Regions from separate parts of the Clostridium sp. FP1 genome, predicted to be linked through region 1. Evidence: riboswitches for the same ligand, from Rfam matches in the RefSeq annotation. Region 1 holds a riboswitch; each other region holds the start of a gene.

What was found. Region 1 has a riboswitch for cobalamin ahead of G9F70_RS20635 (pyridoxal phosphate-dependent aminotransferase). Riboswitches for the same ligand answer to the same signal wherever they lie in the genome.
Region 2: it holds a riboswitch for cobalamin, as region 1 does, so the genes downstream of both, G9F70_RS11300 (cob(I)yrinic acid a,c-diamide adenosyltransferase) here and G9F70_RS20635 (pyridoxal phosphate-dependent aminotransferase) in region 1, are expected to answer to the same signal.
Region 3: it holds a riboswitch for cobalamin, as region 1 does, so the genes downstream of both, G9F70_RS11390 (ABC transporter substrate-binding protein) here and G9F70_RS20635 (pyridoxal phosphate-dependent aminotransferase) in region 1, are expected to answer to the same signal.

What each region holds. Positions count from the first base shown of each region.
Region 1 covers NZ_JAAMNJ020000001.1:4,324,902-4,333,373, reverse strand. Annotated here, with positions in the region: gene G9F70_RS20660 (DUF3892 domain-containing protein) at 236-496, shown strand; gene cobT (nicotinate-nucleotide--dimethylbenzimidazole phosphoribosyltransferase) at 647-1,750, shown strand; gene cobC (alpha-ribazole phosphatase) at 1,747-2,352, shown strand; gene cobS (adenosylcobinamide-GDP ribazoletransferase) at 2,387-3,139, shown strand; gene G9F70_RS20640 (transposase) at 3,373-4,287, opposite strand; cobalamin riboswitch at 4,420-4,553, shown strand; gene G9F70_RS20635 (pyridoxal phosphate-dependent aminotransferase) at 4,716-5,900, shown strand; gene G9F70_RS20630 (cobyrinate a,c-diamide synthase) at 6,019-7,344, shown strand; gene G9F70_RS20625 (DUF1450 domain-containing protein) at 7,454-7,672, shown strand; gene G9F70_RS20620 (DegV family protein) at 7,907-8,472, shown strand, end outside.
Region 2 covers NZ_JAAMNJ020000001.1:2,346,797-2,355,268, forward strand. Annotated here, with positions in the region: gene ltrA (group II intron reverse transcriptase/maturase) at 434-1,678, shown strand; gene G9F70_RS11285 (group II intron maturase-specific domain-containing protein) at 1,839-2,528, shown strand; gene G9F70_RS11290 (Rpn family recombination-promoting nuclease/putative transposase) at 2,664-3,497, shown strand; gene G9F70_RS11295 (hypothetical protein) at 3,982-4,209, opposite strand; cobalamin riboswitch at 4,367-4,540, shown strand; gene G9F70_RS11300 (cob(I)yrinic acid a,c-diamide adenosyltransferase) at 4,708-5,247, shown strand; cobalamin riboswitch at 5,293-5,466, shown strand; cobalamin riboswitch at 5,740-5,919, shown strand; gene cbiQ (cobalt ECF transporter T component CbiQ) at 6,142-7,044, shown strand; gene G9F70_RS11310 (energy-coupling factor ABC transporter ATP-binding protein) at 7,057-7,884, shown strand; gene G9F70_RS11315 (energy-coupling factor ABC transporter permease) at 7,949-8,472, shown strand, end outside.
Region 3 covers NZ_JAAMNJ020000001.1:2,371,593-2,380,064, reverse strand. Annotated here, with positions in the region: gene G9F70_RS11420 (4-hydroxyphenylacetate 3-hydroxylase family protein) at 1-695, opposite strand, end outside; gene G9F70_RS11415 (hypothetical protein) at 1,062-1,295, opposite strand; gene G9F70_RS11410 (ABC transporter ATP-binding protein) at 1,404-2,168, opposite strand; gene G9F70_RS11405 (ABC transporter ATP-binding protein) at 2,134-3,102, opposite strand; gene G9F70_RS11400 (ABC transporter permease) at 3,148-3,984, opposite strand; gene G9F70_RS27295 (ABC transporter permease) at 3,986-4,933, opposite strand; gene G9F70_RS11390 (ABC transporter substrate-binding protein) at 4,933-6,519, opposite strand; cobalamin riboswitch at 6,642-6,823, opposite strand; gene G9F70_RS11385 (hypothetical protein) at 6,986-7,195, opposite strand; gene G9F70_RS11380 (hypothetical protein) at 7,225-8,046, opposite strand; gene G9F70_RS11375 (ECF transporter S component) at 8,256-8,472, opposite strand, start outside.

The DNA.
Region 1 (8,472 bases):
AAATTTTATCTAGTAAAATATGATAACAATGCTAATAAGAAATAGTACAACCAAGTTGGAATAACTCTCGTAGTATTATTGATAAATATATAAATATTTCTCATAAATAATTATATAATTGGTAAAACTGTATAAGTAGATATTTCGTTTTATAATCTATTTAACATTGGTTATGTATCTAAAATAAGAAACACATATTTTATGTGTTTAATGAATTAAGGGAGGGAGTGTAATTATGGATAAAAAAGAAAGCTCAACTCATATGATTAGTAGAGTAGTTAAGGACAATAGTGGAGAAATAACAGCCTACGAATTTGAAAATGGAGATATAGTTTCAAAAGAACAAGCAGTCCTTTTGGCGAGGCAAGGCAATATAGGCGGAGTTTCTATATCAACTTCAAAAAAAGGTGAAGAATTCCTCAGAAGTTTACCTGATGGAGATAAATCCAATAATTTAGACAGTTTACCAGTTATAGACGATAACGATATCTATTAAGAAGCAGGGACATTAGGTTGTCCCTGCTTTTTAGTTAGTTAAGTGGGGACGGTTAACAACTAATTAAACTAATGCAACTATTGAACACTATTTAAGGTTTATGTGTTAAAATTAAGGGGTAGACTTAGATCAGAACGGGGGTATAAGCAAGTGGAAATTTTAAAAAATACTTTGCAGTGTATTGAACCGGCAAATATAGAAGCTATGAAAAAGGCTTGGGAAAGACTTGATAGTTTAACAAAACCTATAGGAAGTCTTGGTGAGATAGAGAATATTATAGCCAAAATGGCGGGTATTACTGGAGAGATACATAACAAGATTAATAAAAAAAATGTGGTTATAATGTGTGGCGATAATGGAGTGGTAGAAGAAGGAGTATCTAATTGCCCTAAAAGTGTAACGGCTACAGTTACTAATAATTTTACTAAAAAAATTACCGGCGTATATGTTTTATCAAAATTTGTTGGAAGTGATATTACAGTTGTAGATGTAGGGGTTGATGCAGACTTTAATAACCCTAAAATCATAAATAGAAAAATTGCATACGGTACTATGAATATGATTAAGGGGCCTGCAATGACTAAAGAGCAAACAATAAAAGCTATAGAAATTGGTATAGAAACAATTGACGATTTGGCAAATAAAGGCTATGATTTGTTTGGTACAGGGGAAATGGGTGTAGGAAATACTGCCACAAGTGCAGCAATTTTAAGTGTTCTTTCGGGGCTTGATGTAGAGATGTCTGTAGGTAAAGGCTCAGGAATTACGGAGGAACAATTTACGAATAAAAAAAGAGTGGTTAAAAAGGCTATTGAAGTAAATAAACCAGATAAAAATGATGTTATTGATGTACTTTCAAAAGTTGGAGGATTTGACATTGCAGCACTATGTGGTTGCTTCCTATCCGCTGCGAAAAATAGAGTGCCCATTGTTATCGATGGTTTTATAGCTTCAGCAGCTGCACTTTGTGCTTATAAATTAAATCCCCTAGTAAAGGAATATATATTTGCATCTCACTTATCTGCGGAACCTGGAGCAGCGTTTATAATGAAGGAAATAGGACTTGCACCTATGCTGAATTTGAATATGCGACTCGGCGAAGGTTCAGGGTGCCCTCTTGCGTTTAATATAATCGAAGCGGCGTTATTCACAATGGATAATATGGGAACCTTTGAAGAGGCAACCTTGGATAGCAAAAAGTATATAGATATAAGGGATAATACCATGGGGCACGATTTAGGTGAGAAATTATGAATATTTATTTGTTAAGGCATGGTCAGACAGAAGAAAATAGAAGGGGCTCCTATTATGGTAATTTGGATATAAGTCTAAATGCAATTGGCATAAGTCAAGGAAACAAAGCTAATGCTTTCTTTAATGATATAAAATTAGATAGAGTATATGTTAGTGATAAAAAAAGAACCACAGAAATGGCTAATTTAGTTTTAGGACAAGCGGAAATTCAAGTTATACAGGATAATAGAATAAATGAGACTAATTTTGGAGATTTTGAAGGAAAAACCTATGAGGAAATTAAGACGCTCTATCCCAAAGAATGTCTTTGTTGGCAAAATAATTGGATGGAATTTATACCTCCTAGAGGTGAAAGTTATATTCAGTTATGTGAAAGAGTTAAGAGCTTTATGGAGGATATTAAAAAATTAGAATGTGATAATATTTTAATTTGCACTCATTCTGGAGTAATAAGAGCTATATATTGTTATGTTATGAACGAAAACATAGATTTATTTTGGAAATTTGGTTGTAAAAATGGAGATATAAGCGTTATAAAATATGAATATGGGAATTTATATATTGATACCATAATGCATAACGCATATTTAGGAAAGAGGTGAGGTTTGCAGGGATAAGTCTTTGCAAGCAAACAAAATGAGAGAATATTTAAATGATTTGTTACTGTTTTTTCAGTTTTTTACACGTATACCGATAAACATAAATTTAAAATGCGAAAAAGAGAACTTTAGGCGAGGATCTATATTTTTTCCTGTGGTAGGATTATTTATTGGAATTATTCAGTGGTTAATTTATTATATATTAATAAAAGCGCTACCAATAAATATTACATCAATATTTGTAGTTATTATACCAATAGTTATTACTGGTGCCTTGCATGTAGATGGACTTGGAGATACCTGCGATGGTTTCTTTTCCTTAAAAGGTGGTAAAGATAAAATAATAGAAGTTATGAAGGATAGTAGAGTAGGTACTTATGCAAGTGTTGCTATAGTATTCGATATGTTAGCCCGATACGCAGCAGTATATACTATCATAGAATTAAATTTACCATTTATATTAATTGCAACGCCAGTAATTGCAAGGTTTACTGTAGTGTTTTTATCTTTTATCGGAAAAAATGCTAAAGAAAATGGCTCAGGCAATATATTTATTGGCAATATAGACGTTAAAAGGGTTGTGATTACAGGTATTACAACTATTATACTTGGGACTTTATTAATAGGATTTAATAAAAGTGTTATATTAATAGCTTCAGGGCTCCTTTTAAGTTTACTCTTTAATAAGTTTTGTGAAAGCAAAATTACGGGACTTACAGGAGATAGTTTAGGTGCTAATAATGAATTAGTTGAAATTTTAATTATGATTTTATTTGTAGCTATGAATTAAGCGGGGACGGTTAACAATTAATTAAACTATATTTTGGTACAAGGTTTTTATGAAACTTTGTACTTTTTAATTAATGATGTTTTCAGTACTTATTTTCATGGGATATTTTAATAAGATATGATATTTTTAAAGGCTTGTCCAAATTTATTTAATTAAAAATAGCTTTATATTATCTTGTAATTTTTTATAAATTAAAATATAGAGATACAATAAGGTATTAAGCTTAATATTAATTACTCAGCGTAACATTTAATAAATTCCTCAAGGATATTTTCGTAGTTTTTGTTAGTTCTAATTAATTCTAGACCAATACTGCTTAATTTTGATACTCTAGCTGGTGTAATGTTTCCAAGTATGTTGGATATATCACTGGATTTTAAATTGCAAATACTCCTCATTAAAACAACGGTTAATGCTCTTGCTTCTACAAGTTTTCGACTGTACTTCATATGAAGTTGGAGCTTTGCTATATTCATCTTTACTGCTATAAATTCTATGATATCTTCAGGCTTAAAGTTTCTTACAAGTATTGTCCGGACACTGCAATACTTTGTCTTTTCATCTTTAAATTCAAATTCTTCTTTTAATTTTTCGTCGGTGCATCCAAAAACAAGGCTATAGTAATAATTCCTTGCCAGTTTAAGATTATTACCAAAAAAGCCCATGACAAATCCGTAATCAACTATGTTTAAATGGTCACGTCGTTTTCCAATATATATTCCCAAACTAGAAAAAGCATATTTTTCAGGACAATCTTTAAATTCACTTATATCTGTAGGATTATTATGTATATATAGTGATACAGTCCTTAAGTATCTATCACTATCAACTATTTTGCTTTTGAATCTGTCTTTAAAAAGATGGCCCTCTCTTTTATACTTTTTATTAAAGTACATTGCGTAAGAAAAATTTATTCCATGCATGACTTTTGATATATCTGCACCATTAGCATCAATTAATAGATGTGAATGGTTATCCATAAGACAGTACCCATAAATTTTAACATGATGGAGATCTTTGTATTTTTTTACAAGAGATAAATATTTTTTCTTATCTTCATCATCTCTGAACAAATCTACCTCAGTGATGCTTTTACACATAATATGGTATATAGCATCATTTGTTTTTAATCTTGCTTTTCTTGCCATAAAAAACACCTCTTTATATAATTTTTTATATTATTGCCTTTAACTGGTGAAGATATTCATAGTTCAAAAAGTTGTTAACCGTCCCCAAGCATTTTATTGACATGAGGGCGTAATTATAATAAACTGTAGTTAAAATAGAATAGAATTTTAGGTGCCTTTTAATAGGTGAAAAGGGAATGCGGTTTAAATCCGCAGCAGCCCCCGCTACTGTAATTGAGGATAGCTCTTCAAAAGCCAGGAGACCTGCCTAAATGATGTTAACAAAGATTTCGGAGGGAAATAGCTTTTTAATATAGTTAATTTAATTATAAATTAATTAAAAAGTAGTCGCTATCTTAAGCTTACTACTTTTTTTGCGTTTAAAAAGATAGTATATTGAAGAAGCTGGGTGGCTTCTGAAAAGTTATAAATAGAAAGGAAGGTATTTAATGATACATGGTGGAGACGTTTATACTGATGGATTACTTCAGGGCCGAGAGTTAATTGATTATAGTTCTAATATAAATCCATTAGGGGTTCCTAAAAGCTTCATTGATAACATTAATGAAGCAATAAATGCCTTAACAAGATATCCAGATATTCAATATAGAGATGTGTTAAAAGCTTTAAGAGAATATATTGATTGCCCAGAAGAGTATTTTGTTTTAGGCAACGGAGCTGCAGAAATAATTGACTTGGTTATAGCTTGTCATAAAAGCTTATTAATTGTTGTGCCTTCTTTTGTAGAGTATGAGATTGATGCTAAAAAGTGGGGTTGTAATATAGAGTATTCCTATTTAAAAGAGGATATTAATTATAATGACTTATTAAAGACTGAATATGCTCAGCTTTCCTATGATTATGAAGATATTTTAAATAAATTACAAAAGGTAGAAGCCATGGTTTTAGGTAATCCCAATAATCCTAATGGCAATATCATTGATAGAGGCGAGTTTCAAAAAATTCTTGAATATTGTGAGAGTAATAATAAAGTAATAATAATAGATGAGGCTTTTATTGAATTTACGGGAGATTCCAGGCACAGTTTTGTAGACGAAGTTAAAAAGTACAAGTGTTTATTTATAATAAGAGCTTTAACTAAATTTTTTGCAATGCCTGGTATAAGGTTTGGGTATGGAATAAGTAGTAATGCTGATTTAATAAAAAATATTAAATCAAAACAAAACCCATGGAACATAAATTGCTTTGCAGAAGTTGCAGCACGCCATGTGTTAAAGGATAGTGTATATATTCAAAAAAGCAAAGAGTGGATAAGAGAGGAAAGACCTAGATTTTTAAAATCATTGAAAAATATTTATTTTATAGAAGAAGTATTTTTAACCTATGGAAATTATGTGCTTTGCAAATTAAATGGACTAGCCTTTGAAAAAGGACTTGCCTTTGAAAAAGGACTTGCCTTTGAAAAAGGACTTGCCTTTGAAAAAGGACTTGCCTTTGAAAAAGGACTAAACTCAGAGGAATTTTATAAGAGTTGCCTAGAACAAGGCTTTGTAATAAGAAAAGCAGACAATTTTAGAGGACTTGATAAACAGTATATAAGGCTGGCTATTAAGGATAGGGGTAGCAATGAAAAATTGGTGGCAATGCTAGAGAGTTTGAAATTTAAAGTTTAATCAAGCGGGGACAGGTAAACATTGGATATAAATACGGCAATTAGGCGGGGACAGGTAAACATTGAAGATGGATAACAACTATTTGAATTCTAGCAAAACAAGGATGTGAAGATTAAAAATGAAGAGTATAATTATAGCTTCGAATTGCAGTGGTGGTGGTAAAACCACAGTAACACTGGGAATTATGAAAGCACTAAAAAATAGAGGATTTAAGGTACAAGGGTACAAAGTAGGCCCTGACTATATAGACCCAGCTTTTCATACAAAGATAACCGGTAGTGATTCAAGAAATTTAGATTTATATCTTATGGGAGAGGCGGGAGTTAAAGCTAGCTTTTCTAGAGGCGATGGTGACTTAGGGGTGGTTGAGGGTGTTATGGGTTTATATGATGGGAAAGGTACAGATACATCCTATTCTACTTATCACATATCAAAGGTTTTGGACTTACCTATTATACTTGTATTGTCTCCAAAGGCTCAGGTAGCAACTCTTTGTGCAGAAATAAATGGAATAGCGAATTTCAAAGACGCTAATATAAAGGGCATAATACTAAACAATGTAACAGAAAGTTATTATAATTTACTTAAAGCATCTATTAAAGAAAACTGTAACTTGAAGGTCTTAGGTTATCTTCCGAAGGATGACAGGTTAGATTTAAAAAGTAGGCATTTAGGGTTAATTCAAAGCAGCGAAGTCGAGGATTTAGAAGAGAAAATTGAAATATGTGCTCAGTTATTAGAAAAGCATTTGGATATGAATTTATTATTAGATGGATTTAAAGAAAGTGAAAAATACATAGATAAATTTCATGTGGAGTATAAGGGAAAAAAAATAGCTGTGGCCTATGATAAAGCCTTTAGTTTTTATTATAAAGAAAATTTAGAGCTTTTAGAGGAACTGGGACAAGTTATATACTTTAGTCCAATTGAGGATGATGAGCTTCCAAGTAATATTGATTTTCTTTATATAGGTGGAGGATACCCAGAGGTGTTTATAAAAGAGTTATCTCAAAATGCATCTATGCTAGAAAGTATAAAAAAATCTCTTAATAATGGGCTGCGTTGCTATGCGGAATGTGGAGGATTAATGTATCTTACTTTAGGAGAAAAACTAGGTGTGGAAGAGCAAACATCAAATAATACAGTTGGTTTTTTTGAAGGTTATTATACTTTGACAAAAAAACTTCAGAATTTTGGATATGCAGAAATCAAGGTAGAGTTAGATAATAATATTATATCCAAAAACATGAGTATAAACTGTCATGAATTTCATAAATCTACTGTTGAGCTAGAGGCAGAAAATGTATTCAAACTTTCTAAACAGATTTATGATGGTAGCCATAAAAGTTGGAAATGTGGATATGCTTTGAAAAACACCTTAGCAGCCTATGGACATGTGCATTTTTTTGGTAATTTAGAATGGTTTAAGGAAATATTTAAATAGATGAAAAGCAAAAGAATTAACTATATTCCTTTTATTCGAATTTTTTGGTACAATACATTAGAAGAAAATATTTTGCATTTAGTAAAATCAGCAAAAGGAGATTACATATATGAAGATTAGTTTTTGTAAGCATAACGTAGGAATAGAAGAAGTTGTTGAAGCTGTTAGAAATGAGTACCCAGAATGTACAGTTACCCTTAATAAATGTATAGGTGCTTGCGATAAATGCGGTAATACATTAATTGCCAGAATAAATGGGGAATTAGTTGAAGCAGAAGATTGTGAGAGTTTATTAGATATTATAGGTGAGTACATGGAGTTAGAGTAGAATCTTCCTTAGATAACTCTCTTTAGCGTTATAGTAGCTAAAGAGGGTTGTTTTTATGTTAGAGCTGTTTCCTCCAATTTGCGTAATTAGTTGAATTAATTGTTAACTGTCCCCTTACATAAAGTTGAATTAATTGTTAACCGTCCCCACGTAATTTTTTTCTTATGTATCACTATTGATACATATAATCGATAGTGATATAATGTCAATATAAAGCATATAGGAGGAGTTAATTTGAACAAAATAGCTTTAATTACAGACACTACAAGCGATTTAAATAGAGAACTCATAGAGAAATATAATATTAATGTATTACCCTTTAGGATTATCTATTCTGATAGAGAATATTTAGACAATGTAGATATTACATCACAGGAAGTTTATGCAAATATGGAAAAAGAAGTACCTACATCCTCACTGCCATCGATGAAGGATATGGAAGAACTATTTTTGAAATTGGAAGAACAAGGATACACTCATGCTATAGCAGTAACGCTGTCTACTGGGTTATCGGGTATATTCAATGCAATGAAACTTACAAGTGAAAATCATCCAGGAATTAATACACACATATGTGACTCACAATCTATAGCTCTTGGTGAAGGGTTAATAGTAACTGAATGTGGAAGACTTATAGAAGAAGGAAAGAGCTTTGAAGAAATTGTAGAAGCTATTCCCTCTATTAAAAAGAGAATCCATCTATATTTTCTAGTAGGCACTTTAGAGTACTTAAAAAAGGGTGGAAGAATAGGAAAGGTTTCAGGTACTATAGCAGAGCTTTTAAATATTAAGCCTATAAT
Region 2 (8,472 bases), 2.0 Mb from region 1:
AAGGTGCTGTAATCAAAAGTTATGGTATTGAGCGTTAAGGAAAAGGCAGAGGTAATCTGTCAAGTATGTACTAAAGAGATGAATGAGCATGTGAACCACTTACGAAAATGTCGAAAGCGTAGAGATTCCATCAAAACCAGGGGGTGATCGTTAACTTGGGATAAGCCTAGAGGAAACCTGTTTACTGGCTAGGCGGTGGGCGGCATAAAGGTGGCATGAATTTAGTACAGGCATTTGTATGGAACGTGGGAACCTACGGCTTGATGTTAAGAGAGTATTTCAAGCAGAAGAACTGTGAGAAAAGAGTATCGATGCAAGCATAGGGGCAGATTGAGTCGTAGTAGTGAAGAAACTTCTGCAATGGAAGTGGAGCGAAGGACTTCGAGTTATTCAGTTTCAGAAATAAGTCAACTTTGAAAAGGAGGAGGAACTTATGACAGAAACAAAGCCGTTTAATATTTCTAAAAGAGCTGTAGTTACAGCTTATGAGAAAGTTAAAGCAAACAAAGGAACGTATGGAGTTGATGAACAGTCAATCGAAGATTTTGAAAAGAATTTGAAAAATAATTTATACAAAGTTTGGAATAGGATGTCATCAGGAAGTTACATACCCCAACCTGTAAGAGCTGTGGCAATTCCAAAGAAAAGTGGAGGGACTAGATTACTAGGAATACCTACTATTGAAGATAGAATTGCTCAGACGGTAGTTAAACTATATTTTGAGCCGGAAGTGGAGACTATGTTTTATGAGGATTCTTACGGATATAGACCTAATAAATCTTCAATACAAGCAGTTGAAATCACAAGAAAAAGGTGTTGGAGAAAAGATTGGGTTCTTGAATTCGATATAAGGGGACTATTCGATAATATCAGACATGACATTCTAATGAAAATGGTAAAGAAACATACAAATGAAGAATGGATTATTCTATATATTCAAAGGTGGTTAACTGCACCATTTCAAATGGAAAATGGAGAATTAGTTCCAAGAATTTCCGGTACCCCGCAAGGGGGTGTCATTAGTTCGGTACTTGCGAATCTGTTTCTACACTATGTATTTGATGACTTTATAACAAAAGAATTCAAAACAATTCCGTGGGCAAGATACGCAGATGATGCAGTAACACACTGTGTATCCCTAAAACAGGCTAAATATCTACAAAGACGCTTGCAAGAAAGATTCGAAGAATACGGATTACAGCTGAACCTTGATAAAACAAAGATTGTATACTGTAAAGATGATGATAGAAAGGGAGATTATCCAAATATATCATTTGATTTTCTAGGATATACATTTAAGCCTAGAGGTGCTAAGAGTAAATACGAAAAGTATTTTACAAGTTTCTTACCAGCGATAGCAGACAAGGCAAAGAAATCAATCCGAAAAGAAGTTAGAAGTTGGAGAGTACAGTTGAAGGTAGACAAAAATTTGTGGGATATATCAAATATGTTTAACAAAAAGATACAGGGTTGGATAAACTATTATACACATTTCTATAAAACAGAAATGTATGCAGTATTAAGGTATATCAATAATGCTTTAGTCAAATGGGTTCGAAGAAAGTATAAGAAAAGAAAACACAGACGAAGAGCAGAATATTGGTTAGGATGTATTGCGAAAAGAGATAGAAATTTGTTTGCACACTGGAAAATGGGAATATTACCAACAGCCGAATAATGGGAGCCGTATGAGCCGAGAGGTTCACGTACGGTTCTGAGAGAAACTAAGGGGGAAGTTCCCTTGGTTTACTTACTTTATTGTTACAGCTCCCGACAGTGAAACTGCTATAAAAGCAAAAGAAATAATAAAAAGTTTTTTAATCCAAAGAGGGCTAGAATTGTCAGATGAAAAGACAATAATAACTCATATAGATGAAGGCTTTGATTTTATTGGATGGAATATAAAGAAATATAAAGGTAAGTTGCTGATTAAGCCATCTCAAAAATCAATTAAAAGGGTAATAAGTAAAATTAGTGCGATTATAAAGGGGAATAAATCAGTAGAACAGGATATATTAATAATAAAGTTAAATCAAATAATAACTGGATGGAGTAATTACCATCAATGTGCTGTATCAAATGATATATTTCAAAAGATAGACCATATTACATTTCAAATGCTATGGAAATGGGCAAAAAGGAGACATCCTAACAAAGGCAAAAGATGGATAAAATCAAAATACTGGAAAGTACACGGTGCTAGAAATTGGGTATTCAAGGATAATAAGAAGCTGATTTTAATGAGTGATAAGAAAATAATCAGACATATACCACTAAAGCTTAATAAAAATCCATATACTGATACTCAATATTTTGAAGAGCGAAAGTACAAATTGGGAGCAAAGAAGCTAACCGGAATATTTAAAAAATTATGGGTAAAACAGAATGGAAAATGTACTATATGTGGATTATCAATGGACACTGCTGAAGAAAGAAGTATAACATATAATAATAATAATAATCCTATTGGAAATAAACAAAAGGATAAAGTATTATTAGCACATAGGGCTTGTACTTTAACCAATTGACCAATTATTAATAGAAACCGGCATTTTCATGCTAAAGAATGCTTTCAGGGGCTTGAGCCGTATGAAGGGAAACTTTCAAGTACGGTTCTTAGACGGGAAAGTGGAAGTAATTCCACCTACCTAGTCAGCAAGCGATTGTTCGGAGAAGTAGACTCTAAAGAAAATTTAATATCCTTATTAAATGCAATATTAAAACTTCCAGAAGATAATAAATTAAAAGACATAACGGTTATTGAAAATAAGGAATTAGTAAAAGAATTAATAGATGATAAAACTGGAAGACTTGATGTCAGAGCTGAAACATTGGATAATACACAAATAGATATTGAGATTCAACTAATTGATCAAAAGAATATAGTGGAAAGAATGCTGTACTATATGTCAAAAATGTATGTGGAACCTATAAAAGCTGGTGGAAAATATAAGGATTTAAAAAAGACCATAGTGATCGGTATTTTAGATTTTGATTATTTTCATATTGAAAAGTTTCACTCAACATTTCATTTTTATGAAGATGAACTAAAAGCATTCATGTTAACGGATAAACTAGAAATAAATTTCATAGAACTTCCAAAGTTTAAAAGAGGATTAAAAAATATAAATAACCCTTTAGATAGATGGTTAATGTTTTTAGAAGAAGATACTTCTAATGATATGTTAAAGGAGGTTTTAGCGGTGGACGCTGTTATAAGAAACGCAGAAGAAAGACTTGAATGGTTAAGTAGCGATGAAGAAACAATAAAACTGTACAAAGCAAGAGAAGAATCCCTTATTGAAAAGATGAGTTTACTAGATGAAGCAGAAGAAAGAGGACTTAAAAAAGGAATTGAACAAGGGATTGAACAAGGAAAAATAGATATGGCAAAAGAAATGATTTTAGATGGAGAAAATATAGAAAAAATCAAGAAATACTCTAAACTTAATGAAAAAGATATTGAAAAATTGAGAAGAGAACTAATGTTACAATAAACAAAAAGGTATGATATAAATTTAGAGATAGTAGGGTCACAACATCTAACAAAATACTGCCGTTCGCCTTGGCTGGACGGTGTTTTTTATATGGTTGTCAGTTAAAATATTGCTTATAATCTAATTATAGGTTAATACGTAAACCGCCAAGGCGCATGATAGAGCCTAAGTGCAGTCGCACTAAGGCTCCATCACGTCGGCAGTACGAAACGTTAGTGCGCCAAGCAAAGCTTGGCATCTACTTGCAAGGTGAAAGTCCTTGTTGAGAAAGGTCTAACGCAACACTCATATCGAGTGTTGCGTTGAAGCTGGTAACGGCAGGATAAAGCGTACGCAGAGAACTATAAATAGGCTACAGGGAGAACTGTATCTCCTGAAATATATCCAGCCTCATAAACGTAGAATGCAGATGACGATGCGGTTAACGTCACGGAAGTCAGTACAGAAGAATCGTAAATGGTGAGATTCTCGAGGGTCTGCGGGGTCAAAGAACGTGGCATGTATATAGTCTTTTCGAATCAAGTATAGCTTTTATATCTTCCATAAGACTAGGTAAGTAATCTTCTATTTTTGTGCGTCCTCTCATATTGAAAGCATCTTCACATCTTATCCCTGTTTGTAATTCAATTTTACTCTTTGTTAGTGTGTCTCTACTAACATTAAATTCTTTAGCAATAAAAGTGTCGCCACCATAACCGTGTTCCTCGGACATACTTGCTAATATAATCCGTTTAAGAAAAATAATGATTCAATTATTTTTAAAATGAATCCTGAAAAAGGTTGGCAGTCAATGCCTGGAAAGCTATGGATGAAAACTTACTTTTAGCATTGCAAAAAAAGAAAAAATATTCTATACTATTGTTACAACTTAATAAAAAATTATTTAAGGTGCCTTTTAAAGGTTTAATAGGGAAAGTGGTCTAAATCCACTGCAGCCCCCGCTACTGTACACGGAGACAAATCCATACCACTGGCTAATGCTGGGAAGGTTGGAGGAGGGTGACCCGCAAGCCAGGAGACCTGCCTAGATGATATACAGCTTTATCCTACGGAGGGACGGAATGGCAATTATATATGCTTTTTTGCATTGTATTGCTTTCACATGGGATGTGAAGGCATTTTATTTTATATAAAGTCTTTTACTCGACCTTAAGAGGAAATTGCCGTAGTACCACGATTAGATATTTTTAAACAAGGAGAGATGAATATAATGGGAAAATTAAAAAATGGATATGTGCAAATTTATACAGGAAATGGTAAAGGGAAAACAACCGCAGCTGTAGGACTAGCTGTGAGAGCTGCTGGAAACGGATACAATGTATTTATGGTACAGTTTTTAAAAGGAAGTAAAACTGGGGAAATTGAAAGTTCCAAAAAATTGGCTCCTTTTTTTAATATATTTAGGTTTGAGAAAAAAAGAGGATTTTTTTGGACATTAAATGCTGAGGAAAAAATTGAATTAAAAGAAGAAGTTCAAAAAGGATATGAATTTTGCAAACAAGCATTAAAAGAAGAAAAATGCGATATACTTATTATGGATGAGGTAATGGGAGCATTGAACAATGGACTAATAAGTGAAGAACAAATACTAGAATTAATAGATAATAAACCTTACAATATAGAGTTAATTTTAACAGGAAGAAACGTACCTAAAGCTATAATAGATAAAGCAAATCTGGTAACTGAGATGAAGGACATAAAGCATTATTTTAATGAGGGAGTGCCATCTAGAGAGGGTATAGAATTTTAGATATTGCAATAAAGGTAAATATAGGCTATAATAACAGTAATAACTTAATAAATAGTCATCTAAGGTACCTTTTAAAGGATTAATAGGGAAAGTGGTCGAAATCCACTGCAGCCCCCGCTACTGTACACGGAGACAAATCCATACCACTGGCAAGCCCTGGGAAGGTTGGAGGAGAGTGACCCGTAAGCCAGGAGACCTGCCTAGATGATATGCAGCTTTATCCTACGGAGGGAAGGGATTGCAATTATATGTGTTTTTTTGCATTATATTGCTTTCGCATGGGATGTGAAGACATTTTATTTTTATAAAATATTTTGCTCGACCTTTTGTAGGTTGGGTATTTTTTTTTGGAATATAGTGTTTTAAAAGGTTGTTAATATACATAATAGAAAAAGAACAAGATGCTATGTTTGGAGGGGCAAAATATGTTACATCTTTACAACTAAATTCATTGACTTATTGTATAGTAAGAGCATTTGCAAAGAACTAAAAACTAAATAATAGAATATAGGTTTAATTAAAATTAATTAAAAGGGAATTGGGTTAAAATCCTGAACTATCTCGTAGCTGTAATAGATGAATTTAGGTATATTATGCCACTTGGAAACGGGGAAGGCGTACTTAAATAATGATTCTTTAGTCAGAAGACCTGCTTATATTTCTGCACCATAAACTCTACGAGTGATAGAGAGGGCACTGTAATGAAAATTTGTTTATTTATTTTATATGAATAAGCATATTTTTCAAGCGTTTCCTTTTAACACTTTAGTTAAAAGGAATTTTGTTTTTTAAACCCAATTGTCGGTTCCATTGTTCACAATGTTTCCTCCATTTTTGTGGTTCTAAATTATTCAAGAATGCTAACATGAGATAAAAATTCAAAGGAGGTGTGACATGGGAAAAATTATTATTATTTTATGTGCCATATTTCTGATAGTTGTGGTTTTCTTCAAATGGAAACATGGAGATGGGCACACCAATGGTGATGGGAAACATCATCACCATAAAAGCGGACATAAACATGGCGAAGGGTTTTCAATTGATTTTTATGCTTACACTTCTAAAATCAGACACTGGAATGCTACTTTTAAAGTATCTCTTTCTGCTGCTATACTGATTCTTTGTATTGCATTGGAAAACCCTTATGTATCTGTTGTTGTCATTATTGCAATGGCCTATTTGACCATTGTAAAAGGAGAGCTTCCAGTAAATGAATATTTGTCAATACTGGCGATTCCAATCGTCTTTATTCTCCTTGGTACTTTTACAATTGCCATTGATTTTTCAAAGCAGCCTATGGGACAGTATAACCTGAATCTTGGTTTCTGCTATGTGTTTACCTCTCAGGCAAAGATTAAGGAAGTGGTCTTTTTGATTCTGAAGGTTTTTGCAGCTATAAGTGCCCTACAGATGATGACACTGTCAACTCCATCTTCTGAGATTATCTATGTACTCCGAGCTGCACATGTGCCAAAGCTTATTGTAGAGCTGATGAACCTGATTTATCGTTACATTTTCATTTTAATGGATGTCTATTCCAAAATGAAAAACTCTGCAGAAGCCCGACAGGGCTACTGTGATTTTAAAACTTCCTGTTATACATTTGGAAGCATTGCAAGCAATATGCTAGTTATTTCCCTTAAAAAGGCAAACACTTATTATGATGCCATGGAGGCCAGATGCTATGATGGAGATCTTATTTTTTTGGAGGAAGATAAAAAGGTAGAGACAATACAGATTGCCTATGCAGTAGCATTCATAATTTTTTTGATTCTAATCTGGGGCTTTACAAGATAGAAAGGGGATACTATGGAAAAACCAATATTAAATGTAGAAGATTTATACTACGTCTACGGAAATGGAAAGTCTGCATTGGACGGCGTAAGCGTTGATATCTATGAAGGTGATAAAATCGCTGTCATTGGGTCCAATGGATCCGGAAAATCCACATTTTTCTTGAACATAAACGGTGTATTTACACCAGAACATGGGAAAATCATTTATCGGGGTACTGTCGTCAATAAAAAGAATTTAAAAGAGCTTCGAAAAAAAATTGGAATCGTATTTCAGGATGCGGACAATCAAATAATTGCATCTACAGTTAGGGCAGAAGTTGGATTCGGACCGATGAATCTAAAGCTTCCCAAAGAGGAAGTACTAAAGCGGGTTGATGAAGCACTGGCATATATGAACATCTCAGATTTTAAAGATCGTCCGCCACACTATTTGAGTGGGGGTGAAAAGAAGCGTGTCACCATTGCGGGTATCATTGCTATGAAATCGGAAATTATTATCTTTGATGAACCTACTGCATCACTGGACCCTTTAAATGCAATGATGTTAGAAGAAGTTTTGGACAAGCTTGGTTTGGAGGGTAAGACAATGCTGATTTCCACCCATGATGTAGATTTTGCATATAGATGGGCTAAGCGAGTCCTTGTATTCTGCCAGGGGAAAATTATTGCAGATGGAACACCGCTAGAAATTTTCCAAAACACTGAAATTTTAAAACAGGCAAATCTAAAACAGCCAACTATGATGGAGGTTTATGAATTGCTTGTAGAAAAACATCTGCTGGAAGATACTAAAGCCTATCCGAGAAATACACAAGAGTTCAAGAAAATACTTGAAAAATAGTTAGTTTTTCTAGGCTTTTTAGCTTAGATTAATATAAATTAAAAACAATAAAGGAGGAAAAAAAATGAATCAAAAAGAAAGAAGAATAGTCTCTATTGCAATTGCTTTTGCATTAATTTTCGGAGTAAATACCGTAGCAAACGCAATGCACATTATGGAAGGATATCTTCCACTAAAATTTTGTATAATATGGGGTGTTATATGTGTCCCATTCTTAGTAGCAGGCTACTTATCAATTAAGAAAACATTGTCAGATAATCGTAAATCCATCACTATTCTTGCTATGGCAGGAGCATTCGTTTTTGTGCTATCATCTTTAAAAATTCCGTCAGTAACAGGAAGTTGCTCACATATGACTGGTACTGGACTTGGTGCAATCTTATTCGGACCAATGGCAGTGAGTATTCTTGGAATCATTGTACTGATTTTTCAGGCAACCCTGCTTGCTCATGGGGGACTGACAACGCTTGGTGCTAATACGTTTTCCATGGCTATTGCAGGGCCGCTTATTTCTTATGCAATCTATAAATTATGTCAGAAGTTGAAAGTCAATAAATATGTAGGCATTTTTCTGGCAGCATCAATTGG
Region 3 (8,472 bases), 2.0 Mb from region 1:
CCATATATACTAAAGATACCTTCTGCATCAACTGGCACAGCAAATGCGATGGCAAAGTCCTTATCATCTGGCCCCATTGCTATTGTTGGCATAACTAATATTTCATGAGAATTAACCATTCCTGTTTGGTGAGCCTTTGCTCCTCTAACAACAATTCCATCTTCTCTTCTCTCTACAACTCTTAAAAATAAATCTAAATCCTTTTGTTTACTTGGAGCCAGTGATCTGTCTCCCTTAGGATCTGTCATTGCTCCATCCACAACTAAATCCTTTTCTTGAACGTACTCCATGTATTTCTTGAATTTTTTATGATAATCAGTTCCATGAGCTTCATCAATCTCAAAAGTAGTACTATATACAGCATTAAAAGCATCCATACCAACACATCTTTGAAAACATGCTCCTGTATTTTGACCGCATAATCTTTGCATTTTAACTTTGTTTATTAAATCATCATTACTTTTATGAATATGACAAAATCTATTTACCACTTTCCCTGTTAAACTTGATGTAGTTGTCATTAAACCTTCATATTCATTTTTCTGCGCAAGTTCATAAGTCATAGCTACTGAATTTAATGATGGTCTTATCATTGGATGATCCACAGGATTTTCTATAAGCTCTCCAAATAAATAAACTTTTTGTTTTAATTTTCTTAAACTATCAATATATTCTTCCCTTGTCATTAATGGCATAATATATTCCCCCCAATTTCTCTTGATGTATATATACTAAGCAATAGCCGTGCCAACTATGGGATTTATTGCTTTTTTAATATCTTAGCCATTGAATACTCTATATTTAAGCCTTATTAACAAGGGTTTAACAATATTAGTTTTCTTATAAACATGGTGCAACATTGAGAGGTTTTTAAAATTAATGACGCAAATCCTTCAAACTAGGCCATATTCAAAAATGCATACAGTGCATTTTTGCATGATCTTATTCAAAAAAAAATCACTAAATATTAACCATAATAAGGTTAACATTTTAGTGATTTAAATTAATTCAGAAAAGGGTCTGTCCACTCAAATGATTTTTCAAGCATTTTGATACACCCCTTAATATTTAGAACTATTCCAATATATTATTTCTACCTTTGTTTTGTGAGTAAATATATACTTTTTACCAGTGTTTACGAAATTTCTTTTTACAAATTCATTTATTATAAATTTCTCTTCTACCTCACCAACTTCATCCTTTATTCTACTATATATATCCTCTAAACTTTCAAACTCTATTTCATTTTCTACATCTATATATCTGATGTTTGCACATATATTTAAAGAATGCAATATATATTGAGGGCCCTTTCCCTATCATAGCCATCCTTCTCCCCCATATATTCTTGCCAAATCTTTTCAAAATCTATTTCTATATATTTTAACCCCATACTTTACTCCTTAAAAATTTACAAAATTCTCTATTAATCTCTTAGTATATTCATGTGTAGCATCCTCATATATACTATCCGCCTTAAGAGTTTCAACTATTCTTCCATTAAGCATTATAGCTATTTTATCACTAACAACTCTTACTAAATCTATATCATGAGATATAAATAAGTAAGTTATCCCAAACTCTCTTTGTGCCTTTTTTAAAACTTGTATAAGCTTAGCTTGTACAGATACATCTAGCATAGATGTTGGTTCATCTAAAATAATAAACTTTGGATTTAGAATCAATGCCCTAGCAATGACAACTCTTTGTATCTGACCTCCACTAACTTGATGAGGATATCTTGATAATATATCGTAAGTGAGGCCCACATACTTTAAGTAATGTTTTATTAATTCTTCACTTTTTCCCTTTTTATAAATCTTATGTATCTTTAATGGTTCAATTAAACTATTTTCAATAGTCTTTTTAGGACTTAGTGATGAATCAGGATGTTGAAATATTATCTGCATCTTTCCGCGAAGTTCTCTCATCTTTGAAAAGCTATAATTGCTTATATCCTTTCCTTGAAAGAATATTTTTCCACCATCAGCTTTTATTAGCTTTAATATCACCCTAGATAAAGTTGACTTACCACACCCGCTTTCTCCAACCAATCCCAAGGTTTCTCCTTCCTCTATTTCAAAGGAAACCTCATCAATAGCTTTTACTATTCTTCTATTTATAACGCCACTCTTAAATTCCTTCCTCAAATTCTCTACTCTTATCATAAAGAAAACACCTCACTTTAGAACCTTCAGTGGAATACATATCTGGCTCTGATACCCTACATATTTCCTTGACATACTTACATCTAGTATGAAACCTGCACCCATTTGGCAAATTTGTTAAGTTAGGTGCCATGCCCTCTATTGGAATTAATTTTCTATTTGGTTGTGCATCTATTAATCCTCTAGTGTACGGGTGTTTTGGCGAACTAAAGATTTCTTCTTTATCTCCCTGTTCCAAAACCTTACCCCCATACATAACTACAATTTCATCACATAACTTCCTTGCAAGCATTAAATCATGGGTTATCACAATCATACTAACTCCCTTATCTGCCTTTAATCCTTTAAATACGTTGTATACCTGATTTCGTATAATTGCATCTAATCCTTTAGTTGGTTCATCTGCAATTATCCACTTAGGATTTAGTGCCATGCCCATGGCAGTTAATGCCCTTTGACTCATTCCTCCACTTAATTGAAAACTATAGGAATTATATATTCTTTCAGGACTTAAAAATGAGAACTTCCTTAAAACATCTAAAGTCTTTTCTTTGCAAAATTTTTTCTTAACCTTTTCATGGTAATAAAATAACTCATTAATATGCTCTCCTATCTTTAATATAGGATTAAAGGCTGTGGAAGGATTTTGTGGTATAATGGATATCACTTTTCCTCTTATATTTTGTATTCTCTCTTCATCCATGGATAGCAAATCTTCATCTTTATAAAAAATACTACCAGATTTTTTAGCATTACTAGCAAGAAGATTTAGGATTGAAAGTCCAAGCACAGACTTTCCACTTCCTGTTTCACCTACTATACCAGTAATTTTTCCATTATTAAAAACTAAATCTACTCCATCAACAGCCCTTACCATTCCCTCTTTTGTATAAAAATGAATCATTAAATCTGATATTTTTATATCTACATTCATGATTTTAATTTTCCTTTCGCAGACATTAATTCTTGTAATTTACAACTATAGGTATTGACTAAAAAAATCTCTCTTTTCATCAAAAACATCCCTTAGTGCATCTCCTATTAAGTTTATACTAGAACAAAGCAGTAATATACTACATCCCGGCGCTAATAAAAGATGAGGATAGCATCTAAAATATGTTTTTGCGTCATTAACCATCACGCCCCAATCTGCTTGTGGGGGTTGCATTCCCAGGCCTAAAAAACTTAAAGATGCCATTGATAACACAACTTTTCCTATTCTAATAGTAAAGAGCACAATAAATGTAGCAAAAATATTAGGAAGTACATAATGTATTATTATATGAATATGGCTAGCACCAAGCGCTCTAGCTCCCTCTATATATTTTTCTTGCTTTACCTTTAGAACCTCTCCACGTACTATCCTTGAAAATCCTGCCCAAGAAGTTACAACTATTGCTATTAGTAAGCTTTTTATTCCTGGTCCTAATACCCCTGCTATAGCTATCATAAAACTTAAACCCGGCAACCCTTGAAATATAGTTACTACAACTTGAATTATACTATCTATAATTCCTCCACAATATCCAGAAATAAGTCCTATAAATGTTCCAAGTATCATTGTACATACTGTTGCTATTAAGGATAAAAATATAGATACCCTAGCTCCATGTATAATTCTACTTAAAACATCCCTTCCTAAAGCATCTGTTCCAAGTAAATGTTCTTTAGAGATTCCCATTAATCTATTGGCCATCTCTACTTTATTAGGATCATATGGTGATAGAAAATCTGCAAAAACTCCTATAAACACTATAATAATAAGTACCATAAAAGATAACTTATAAATCAATGACATATTTTTAAATTTATCCATTCTACTCCCCTCCAAGTCTCATACGAGGATTGAGCATCAAATAGCATAAATCTACAAGTAAGTTGAAACCTACAAAAATTAGCCCTGTGAATACCACATATCCCTGAACTACTGGATAATCTCTGCTCATTATTCCCTTTATCACATAACTACCCATACCCGGAATCCCAAAGATAACCTCAACTACTGTAGAACCACCTAAAATTGCCCCAAAGTAATTTCCTAGTAGCGTGATTATTGGCATTAGTGAGTTAAAAAAGGCATATTTAAAAATAATAACTCTTTCTTTTAACCCCTTTGCTCTTGCAGTTAGTACATAATTCTGTTCCAAAGCCTCTATTAGGGTTGCTCTGTTTAGCCTCATAATTGTTCCAATAGTTCCTGCTGCTAATACAAACCCTGGCATAATAAGATGCTTAAGTGTGCCATATCCGCTTGTGGGAAGCCATTTAAGCTTTTCGCAAAATATACTAAGCATAATAGTTGCAATCCAAAATCCTGGCATGGAAGCTAAAATTAATGAAATTACTCTTCCAACATTATCAATGATTGAATCCTTCTTTAATGCCATAATTATGGCTAATGGTATTGAAATAACTATTACAAAAAACATTGCCATTAAAGAAACAGAGAAGGTAATTGGAAGCCTTCTCTGTATTTCTGTACTTATTGGTGTTTTTGTTATATAAGAAATCCCTAAATCTCCACTTAATGCTTTTTTAGTCCACTTCCCATATTGCACAAACATGTTTTCATTTAGACCTAGTTCTTCTCGTACCTCCTCTATTTCCTTTTCAGAAGGAGTAGATATACCATCCATACTTAAATATTCAACTGCCGGATCTCCCGGTGCAATAACACCTAGCATAAAAGCTAAAAATGTTATTCCTATTAAAACTGGTATAATCATTATTAGTCTTTTTATTAAATATTTAAATGAACTTTTCACTAATTACTCCACTTCATATTAGATAATGTAGTTCCATAGATTGTAGCTTTGTAACCAGTTATTTTCTTGTTGTATGCAATTAAGTTAACATCTTCGAATAGAGGTATCATTGAAGGATTCTTCGTTGATATATCTTGAAGTTCATTATATATTTTTCCTCTTTCCTCTAAATCCATAGTTCCTTTTAATTTTTCTATAAGTTCATCCGCTCTTTGATTTTTATACCCTAAAGAGTAGGATTTATTGCTTGAACCTCCACTTCTCATATAATCATCAAATATGGTAAAGGGCTCTGCGCTAGGAAGTCCTTTAGTCTGAAGTGTCATATTATAATTTCCAATCTTTTGAGCTTCTTTGAAAGCGGCTCCATCAAGTATAGTTATATTAGAATTTAATCCCACTTCGCTTAAAACGGATTGAAGGTACTCTGCTACAGCTTTGTATGGGTAACGGTCAACACCATAAGATGGGATTATAAATTCTAATTTCATCTTTTGCCCATTTAGCTCTTTTTTAATAATTTCTTTTGCCTTTTTAGCATCATAAACTGGTTTTATTTCTTTAGCAAATGGTGATGTTTGATTTAGAATGTTTATTGTTGGAGTACCATGTCCACCATAGAACTCCTTAACTATAGTTTGTCTATCGATTAATAAGCTTAAAGCCTCTTTTATTTTGACATTATTAAATGGTGCTTTAAGTCCATTCACAGATATAAATTGAGTGATTGTTGATGGTGATGTAGAATTCTGAAAATTTTTATCCTTTACTAGTTCTGTAGCAAGTTCTGGAGTAATAGCTCCTAAATCCATAACGCCCATGATTTCTTCAGATTTTAATGCACTGTAACGAGTTTGAGCATCTGGTATTACCTTTATTTTAATATTTTTAACCTTGGCCTTTTCTCCATAGTAGTTTTCATTTCTCTCAAGTAAAGTAAATTGATCTTTTTTACGATCAACTATTTTAAATGGTCCTGTACCTTGTGCAAAAGTGGTAAAGTCTCCTGTGGTTACATCAAAACACTTTGGACTATACATTGCACTTCCAAATCTAGCCATGTTATATATTAATGTTGATATAGGCTTGCTAAAAATAAGTTTAACTTCGTAGTCTGATACCTTATGAAAGCTTTCTAAGTTAGGATATGTTTTATTTACATCGAAAGAATAAAATGGAGAACCCTTAGTTTTCATATTTGTGTATCTTTCAAAGTTCTTTATAACTGCATCTGCATTTAAATCTATTCCATCCTGGAATTTCACCCCTTTTTTTATTTTGAAGGTCCATTCTTTATAATCCTTTGAATTTGACCATTCTTCTGCTAGTTGTGGAATTGGAACTCCATTTTCTCCTAATCCTACTAGTGGCTCCCAAACATACAATATAGAGCTTGCATAATAGGCATCAGTTTCTCCTGGTGCTAAATCTCTAGCAGCTCCCAGTACAATTTCTTTCTCCTCATTTAATTTACCTGTAGCTCCATCACCAGCTTTCTTTCCACTAGTGCATGCTGTTAGCAGACTTGCAAATACAATAATAGCCATTGCAATTATCATCAATCTACTTTTCATTAGTTTTTTCATCTTTCTAGTCCCCTTATTTTAGATTTAGAGCAATAAAAAAAAGCTCTAGCAAATTGCTAAAGCTACCCATATTTCGCTTATCGTTTTTAAAAAGCTACAAAATCAGTTGCTCCCCCTGATTTTACAATGCCAATATTTAAGATGGGTATCTGACTTACATTTCTTCCTCATTCTACCCTTCCCTGATAAGATACAGTGGTTATGCAGAACTTGTCCATGATTACAGTGATGGGTTCGTGACGGAATTTAACCGTGCTTCCCTCAATCCTAAATACGTTTATTTATCTTTACCGTATTTATAATATAATGTAAATTAGGATTTGTCAATATTATCAATATATTTTTACAAAACACCTCTAACCCTTTATTAAAGTTTAGAGAATTTTCTTTTAGTTTTCTTTATTGTATTTCTTTCTTTTTCTAACTAATATATAGGGGTTAATCCCTAAAGCTTTTGCTGTCATTCTTATATTTCCATACCTGCTGATACCATAATCATTCCTATTTTTATAAGCACAAATTCCTTTATCTTTGTTTTCATAATATACATCCTTGTAATTATCATTATTTCATCAATTACATTGCCTATCCTATGTAGAATAGTTGTATTCTTCTCCTGCGAAAAAATTAGCCCCTTAGCATTTCTGCTAAAGGGCTTGACAATAATACTAACCATATTTGTATTTTATATCTGTAGTAAAGTTTTTAATACCATCCGCTGTTAAAGTTACATTTACTAGTTCCACCTGTAGCAGCCTTAACTGAAGTGTCAAATACTTTTATACCGTCATCAACATTTACCACTATTGTTTTCCAAGCTTCATATGATCCTTTTTTTATGCCAACTTCATAATTTTTCCAGGTTGTTGAATTAACTGTGTTTACATGTACAATTACCACGTAAGTTCCTGCTTCTTTAAATGTGTATGATGGAGTTTCGGTATACTCTTTAGCTCCACTTGACCATACTCCTGTTGTTGGATTAAATATAAATAATCTATAAAGGTATGGCCCTTTAATCCCACCTATATTTTCTATTCCGTTTAATTTAACTGTTAAACCCTTAGTTTCAACTTTAGCGTCGCCATTTGCATATACTCTGTTAGCATTATCTCTAGTTACACAGTTTAAACTTGCTATATAGAAAGTATCGTAGCCTTTCTCGTTAACACTTGCTACTCCTGCCCTTTTTACCCAAATTGAAAGTTTATATTTTCCTAATTTAAATGCGCTTGTTTCTGGCAAAACATATGGAGTTTTAGCATCTACTGCTTCCCCATATCCACTTGTTAATTCGCTCCATTCTTTACCATCAAAAATGAATGCTTTGTATTGTACTAGCCCATCATACTTTGAAGTTATTGTAAATTTTTCAGTATCTCCTACTACTAGTGGTGAATGGTCTACTCCAAGATAATTTATTTTTGGAATTAAAACTGTAGCTTTTGCTGTACCATTTCCTAAAATTCCAGCCATTACAAATATTGCTACCATAAATATGCTTAGTGTTTTTTTAATTTGTTTCATGTGCTTTGTACTCCTCTCATTTTTTGTTTGATTTTTAATATTTCTTTTAACTATCTCTAATCAAATATTAACCGTGGTTTAAAGTTCTTCATGTTTTATATAACATTTATTTTGATAATATAACGTACCTTATTTAGTTGAATTCATCATAAATTACCTAAAATAATGATTACTTAGCACAAACCTTTTTATCCTTGATGGATTTAAATCTATGTATCTATAAGTCCATATTTTATTTTAATTCGTTCCAGCTTTTCTATCATAGATTGCGAAATTACATACAGAAAAAAAACTGTAGCAATAGCATGAACCATATCAAACCAAAAACCTGATATATAAGTTGCAATCAGTGCTTTTAATGAAAAATGTGATGTAAACATTAAAAGTGAACCAATATTTATAATTCCTCCATATATAAAGAATGTA